DNA from 2 places in the Mesorhizobium sp. CA13 genome. Region 2 is predicted to be linked to the other one. Evidence: predicted binding sites of a transcription regulator. Region 2 holds the regulator's gene; the other holds the start of a gene.
The links. Region 2 encodes LexA, which represses DNA repair genes until DNA is damaged. Its sites were predicted from a motif close to TGTTCNNNNTGTGTTCNG; they were not measured.
Positions count from the first base shown of each region.

Region 1: LB566_RS17260 (helicase-related protein) is a predicted target of LexA. The motif match lies at 1,924-1,941, and genes of this name have one in related genera.

Region 1 is NZ_JAIUHS010000006.1:310,519-313,940, forward strand. It holds gene LB566_RS17260 (helicase-related protein) at 1-1,756, opposite strand, end outside; gene phbB (acetoacetyl-CoA reductase) at 2,470-3,195, opposite strand; gene LB566_RS17270 (acetyl-CoA C-acetyltransferase) at 3,314-3,422, opposite strand, start outside.
Region 2 is NZ_JAIUHS010000004.1:256,916-260,337, reverse strand. It holds gene LB566_RS12690 (ComEC/Rec2 family competence protein) at 1-1,662, shown strand, start outside; gene lexA (transcriptional repressor LexA) at 1,656-2,396, opposite strand; gene LB566_RS12680 (TetR/AcrR family transcriptional regulator) at 2,862-3,422, shown strand, end outside.

The DNA of each region.
Region 1 (3,422 bases), on a different contig from region 2:
GCGCGTCTTCGCCGGCAACCAGCGTGCCGATCGGCGCGCCGATCCAGCGCAGCGTGCCGTCGGAACCGAGCGCGATGTCGCCATTGGCGCAGGCGCCGAAGCGTTCGGCGCGTGCCTCGAACTCCGCCGCCAGCGCCTTCTGGGCGGCCGCGCGCACGGCCTTGGCGTCTTCGCCGCCAGCGCTCTGATCGGCGGTGAAACGGAATCCCTGCAACTCGCCGACATGGTGGCCTTCGACGAGGACGGTTCCGGTTGGGCTTATTTCGGCTTCAGGCATGGTATTTTCTCTAAGGCGCCGCATGAGGACGGAAGTCCTGCGGTCTACGAAGCGTTTCGTCAACCGCTCATGCAGCGCATCCGACAATCTGTCTTCGATTTCGCGCGTCTTTTCCTGCCAGTGTGCCTGATCGGCCAGCCAGCCGGGCCGGTTCGACACGAATGTCCAGGTGCGGATCTGGGCGATGCGATGCGACAGCGTATCGATATCGCCCTCGGTGGTATCGGCGCGGCGCACCTGCTCGGCCATGTAATTCTCGTCGACATGGCCGTGCCTGGCGAGATCCATGTAGATCGACGCAATGAGGTCGGCGTGCTGGGCCGGCGCAATCTTGCGGTAGTCGGGGAGCGCGCAGGCCTCCCACAGCAGCGCGACGCGCCTGGCATCGGTAGCCAACGCGCGGATGTCTTCGTCACGAGAGAGATGCTCAAGCGCCTGCGCATCGACTGCCGGCAGCGCACGGGTCAGGCCTTCCACCGGGGCGTTGGTCTCGATCGAGCGCTTCAGCGCGTCGAGGCTGGCGAAGTTGAAACGCGCTGTGCGCCATTGCAGCACCTTCACCGGGTCGAAGTCGTGGCTTTCGATCTTCTTGACCAGCTCCTCGTCCAGCGGGTCGACCTGGCCGGTGACGCCAAAGGTGCCGTCGCGCAGGTGCCGGCCGGCGCGCCCGGCGATCTGGCCAAGTTCGGCCGCCGTCAGGTTGCGATACTGGTAGCCGTCGAACTTGCGGTTCTGGGCGAAGGCGACATGGTCGAGATCGAGGTTAAGGCCCATGCCGATGGCATCGGTGGCGACGAGATAGTCGACGTCGCCTGACTGAAACAGCGCCACCTGGGCGTTGCGGGTGCGGGGCGAGAGCGCACCAAGCACGACGGCCGCACCGCCCTGCTGGCGACGGATCAGTTCGGCGATGGCATAAACCTCGTCGGCGGAGAAGGCGACGATCGCTGTGCGGCGGGGCAAGCGGGTCAGCTTCTTCGAACCGGCATAGGCCAGATGCGACAGCCGCGGCCGTGTCACCACCGAGACGCCCTTCAACAGGCGCTGCAAGATGCCGTGCATTGTGGCGGCGCCGAGCAGCAGCGTCTCCTGGCGGCCGCGCAGGTGCAGGATGCGGTCGGTGAAGATGTGGCCGCGCTCGAGGTCTCCGGCAAGCTGAACCTCATCGATGGCGACGAAGGCGGCGTCGGTCTCGCGCGGCATGGCTTCGACGGTGCAGACCGAATATTTGGCGCCTAGCGGCTGGATCTTCTCCTCGCCGGTGATGAGCGCCACCTTGTGGGCACCGACCTTTTCGCAGACGCGGGTATAGACCTCTCGCGCCAGCAGCCTGAGCGGCAGGCCGATGATGCCGCTTTCATGCGCCACCATGCGCTCGATGGCGAGGTGGGTCTTGCCTGTGTTGGTCGGCCCAAGCACGGCAGTCACGTCGCGACCCGACAGGATCAGCGGCTCGGTGGGTTTCGGACTGATGTTCATCGGCTCGGAAATAAGGCTTTCTGGCCTCTCATTGTCGGGAGCACGCCTCGGGTGGCGCGTATGACAGGCGACACATAGGGATTTCAGACGCGAAGCGAAAGCGGAATGTTCCGCCGTCGGTTCGAAGCCGCCTCCGTCAAACTTCGGTTCGGCTGCTGATTAAGGGTTGGAACGAGTCTGGAACGAATCGGCGACGAATCGCTGACTCGCCCGGATTCAGGTTTTGTTCACGGCTAGATGTGGAGTTTTGGCTGATGACCCTTACCACATGCTGAATCACGGAATTGGCCCGTTTCATGCTAAGGGAGAGTCGCCGTTAACTTTTGCCGGCAAAGCCGTTACACAGCCCCGCCTGCTTCATCCAAGCTTATGAAATTGTTGACCTTTCTTGAGAGGAATTAACGGTTTGACAGGCGATTCCGGCTGCTCTCGTTAACATTGCGGCCAAACATGGAACGAAAGGGCTACGAATCGGCGATGTCGGGATTTTCCCTGTTTGTTCACGACAAGATGTAGTGTTGTGCACAGGTTTTCCACCGACAATGCACAGCTTGTCCATGCAGTTTTGCACAATACTCGCTGGCCCATTAACCTTTGCGTGCCGGATTGGAACAGCAGACCGACAGCCATCATCGGACGGTGTCACGGACATGCGAAGCGGATGGCGAACGAGCCCTCCTTCAAATCGGTACCGGGAAGCCGGCAGTCCGGCCTCAGGCGAAGTACTGGCCGCCATTGGCGGTGATGGTCGATCCCGTGATGAAGCCGGCGTCCTCGGAGGCAAGGAAAACGACGCAACGCGCGATCTCCTCCGGCTCGCCGAGGCGCCCGACCGGGATTTGCGGGATGATGCGTTCGTTGAGCACCTTCTCGTCGATCGCCCGGACCATTTCGGTGGCGATATAGCCTGGGCAGATGATGTTGACGGTGATGCCCGCGCGGGCCCCTTCCTGGGCCAGGGCCTTCGAGAAACCGATGTCGCCGGCCTTGGCCGCGGAATAGTTGACCTGGCCGGCCTGGCCCTTCTGGCCGTTGATGGAGGAGATGGTGATGACACGGCCGAACTTGCGGTCGCGCATGCCGCTCCACAGCGGATGCGTCATGTTGAAAACGCCGGAGAGATTGGTGTCGATGACCTCCTTCCACTGCTCACGCGTCAGCTTGTGGAACATGGCGTCGCGCGTGATGCCGGCATTGTTGACCAGCACCGCGACCGGGCCGAGATCGGCCTCGACCTGCTTGATGCCCGCGGCGCAGGCGTCGTAGTCGGCGACCGACCATTTATAGGTCTTGATGCCGGTCGAGGCCGTGAACTTGCTCGCCGCCTCGTCATTGCCGGCGTAGTTGGCGGCAACCGAATAGCCGGCGTCCTTCAGCGCCATCGATATTGCCGCGCCGATGCCGCGCGATCCGCCCGTGACGATTGCAACCTTGGTCATGCGTTCCCTCCCTTTGGTCGGGAGAGTGAATGGGGAGCAGCGAATAGCGGCAGGGATCAGATAGCCCGTTGCGCTGACGCCGTTCTTCCCTATTCGCTACTCCCCATGCTCTTCTCTTTTAGAGCGCTTCGACGCACATGGCGACGCCCATGCCGCCGCCGATGCACAGCGTGGCGAGACCCTTCTTGGCACCTCTTCGGCGCATCTCGTGGACCAGCGTGTTGAAA
Region 2 (3,422 bases):
GGGTTCTTTCTCGGCAATCCCAAGATCGTCTCGGCCGATGACAGGCCGCTGTGGGCCGCTCTTTCAGCCGCCATCGAGAGTGCTCGTGAAAGCATTGCCGACCATATCAGGGACAGCATCGGCGGCGCCGAGGGCGAGATCGCCGCGGCGCTGATCGTGGGCGTGCGCGCCGGGATTCCCGACGAAATCAACGAAGCGATGCGACGCACCGGCATCTACCACATCATCTCAATTTCCGGGCTGCACATGGCGCTGGTCGCCGGCACCGTCATGGGGCTGCTGCGTGGTGGCTTCGCGCTGTTCCCGAACTTTTCCTCCCGCCGGCCGGTCAAGAAATACGCGGCCGCGGCGGCACTTTTCTCGATCGCCGCCTATCTCGTCATTTCGGGCGTCGTCGTTGCCGCCGAACGCAGCTTCATCATGCTGGCGGTGATGCTGATCGCCGTCCTGTTCGATCGGGCGGCACTCACCATGCGCAATCTGGCTATTTCGGCGATCGCCGTCATCGTAGTGTCGCCGCACGAGGTGGTAGGGCCGAGCTTCCAAATGTCGTTCGCCGCCACCGCGGCCCTGGTCGGCGCCTATGCCGGCTGGTCGGATCGCAAAGCCGACAAAGCGCGGACCCCGCCGCCGCAACGGACCTGGCCCGGCTTCCTGACGCGAAAATTGCTGCTGGCGACAGGTGGGCTGGCGATGACCTCGATCATCGCGGGAAGCGCCACGGCGCTTTTCGCCATCTGGCATTTCCAGCGCGTGTCGCCACTCAGCCTGTTCGCCAATCTTGCAGTCATGCCGATCGTTTCCGTCGTGATGTTCCTTGCGGTTGCCAGTGCGCTGCTGATGCCGTTCGGGTTCGATGGACCATCGCTTTATCTGATGGGCAAGGGACTGACCGCGATGATCGCCATATCCGGATGGATCTCGCAACGCTCGCCGGTCGACGCGGTCGGGTTGATTTCGCAGCAATCCGTTCTTCTGGTCGCGATCGCCCTGGTCATCGCGACGATGGCCACGACATGGCTGCGGCTGGCGGCACTTCCCTTCGCGCTCGCCGGCCTGTTGACCGTCGCGGATACGCGCACGCCGGACGTGCTGATTTCGGAGGATGCCCGCCTGGTGGCGCTGCCGATCGGCGGCGGCGAGCTCGCGATCAACCGGGCGCGCCCGAACGAATTCACGGTCGACAACTGGAAACGCGCGCTGAAATCCGAAACCATCGTTGGGCCGGAGCTGTTCGACAGCGGCGACCGACAGTTCGACATCTTCGATCCCGCGCAACTTCCCGCCGGAGCGCCTTTCTATTGCTTCACCGGCCTGTGCATGGCCCGGCATCCCTCCGGGGCGATCATCGCGCAGGTGGAGGATCGCAAGGATGCCTGGAGGGCCTGCGCCTATGCGGATCTGATAGTCATCGACGATCCCGGGGGCTACGACCCCTGCCACAATCCGCTGGTCCTCGTCATCACCAAGCGGCAGCTCGCTCGGAACGGAAGTGCCGCCGTCTTCTTCGACCAGCAATCGGCGACGGAACCGGCCCAGGTCAGCTTTGCCGTCGACAGGCCATATCGGCCCTGGCACGAACAGCGAAAATTCTCGCGCGAGGCACGGGGACTGCCTCCCTACCGCAAACCCGAAAAGCCCAACGCCGAACCCGCTCAGTAGCGCCTGATCAGTCCGACCAGCTTGCCTTGCACCTTGACCCTGTCCGGTCCGAAAATACGTGTTTCATAAGCCGGATTGGCGGCCTCGAGCGCAATCGAGGCGCCCTTGCGACGGAAGCGCTTCAGCGTCGCTTCCTCCTCGTCGACCAGGGCCACGACAATCTCGCCGGGACTTGCGGTGTCGGCGTTGCGGATGATGACCGTATCGCCGTCGAAGATGCCGGCCTCGATCATCGAATCGCCCTTGACCTCCAGCGCATAATGCTCGCCGCCCATGATCATGTCCGGCGGCACCGAGATGGAATGCGTCTGATGCTGGATAGCGTCGATCGGCACGCCGGCCGCGATACGGCCCATGACCGGGATCGAAACCGCTGAAACCACGTCGTCGTCATTGCCAGCGGCGGGCAGGCGCGAGGGCGCCGCCGGCTTGATCTGCCTGTTAAGGCCGCCCTGTCCGAGGCTGCCCTGGATGACGCTCGGGGAGAACTTCTTTGCCGCGTTAAGACCCGGCGCGATCGAATCCGGCAGGCGCAGCACCTCCAGCGCGCGGGCCCGGTTCGGCAGGCGGCGAATGAAGCCGCGCTCCTCCAACGCCGTGATCAGCCGATGAATTCCCGACTTAGAGGCGAGGTCCAGCGCTTCCTTCATCTCGTCGAAGGACGGCGGAATGCCGCTTTCCTTCAGCCGTTCATGGATGAACATCAAGAGTTCATGTTGCTTGCGCGTGAGCATGGCGGCCCCCAAAGGCATTGCACGAAGGGTCTGGAATCAGAATCAGAAAACAAACCCAGAACAAACACTATCTGTTCCAGTTGTGTTCCGCAACCATTTAAAGTTTAATGAATTCGTTAAGGCGGCGGAAACGAAAGGCCCTCCCGCAGCCAGCATCCTGCCAGCGCCGTCTGTCGTCAATGCGCTCTCAGCCTCTTTGAAACTATTTTGGTTAATGGCCTGTGGCCCGGCCGATCTCCACTGTTGGTACAAGCCTGCAAACTGTGTGACCGGCAGGTGCCGGCTGCCTTTTGGGGCGGATCAAAATCTCCGCGGCTCGTGAACGAAACGAAACCAAAATGCCAACTTCCTGCCGGAAAGCGGCCAGGCATCACCGAATGCGACGGGCTGCGTTCGTTCGCTCCTTGCTTCCGGCTCGCTTGACTAAACCGTATAACAATGTACGGTTTTCGAAGAGGGACACCAATGACCACGCCGAAGCAGGCCGCGCGACGTGAACGGATAGAGGAGGCCGCCTATGCGGTGCTCCGGGAAACCGGCTACAAAAGCGCCTCCCTGCTTGCCATCGCCAAGCGGGCATCGGCCTCGAACGAAACCCTCTACAACTGGTACGGCAACAAGCAGGTCCTGTTTCGATCCCTGATCGAAGCCAATGCGGGAGAAGCAAGGAAGCTGCTGGAGGACGCCCTTCGCCAGGCGCGCGATCCGCTCGAAACCCTGAACTTGCTCGGGCCAGTCCTGCTGACCCTTGTGACGGGCGACAAGGCGGTGGCGCTCAATCGCGCCGCAGCCGGCGACGTCAACGATACAGGCACGCTTGGCCAGTCGATCGCGCAATTCGGCCGCAATACCATAATGCCGCTTGTTGGCGACCTGCTTCGAACCGCAAGTCGGGCCGGCCTGATCGCCTGTGACGATCCTGCCGAAGCCGCCGACATCTACGTCCGGCTTTTGATCGGCGATCTCCAGGTTCGCCGGATCGTCGGGGTGCTCGAGGAGTTGCCTCGGCCGGAAATCGAGCAAAGA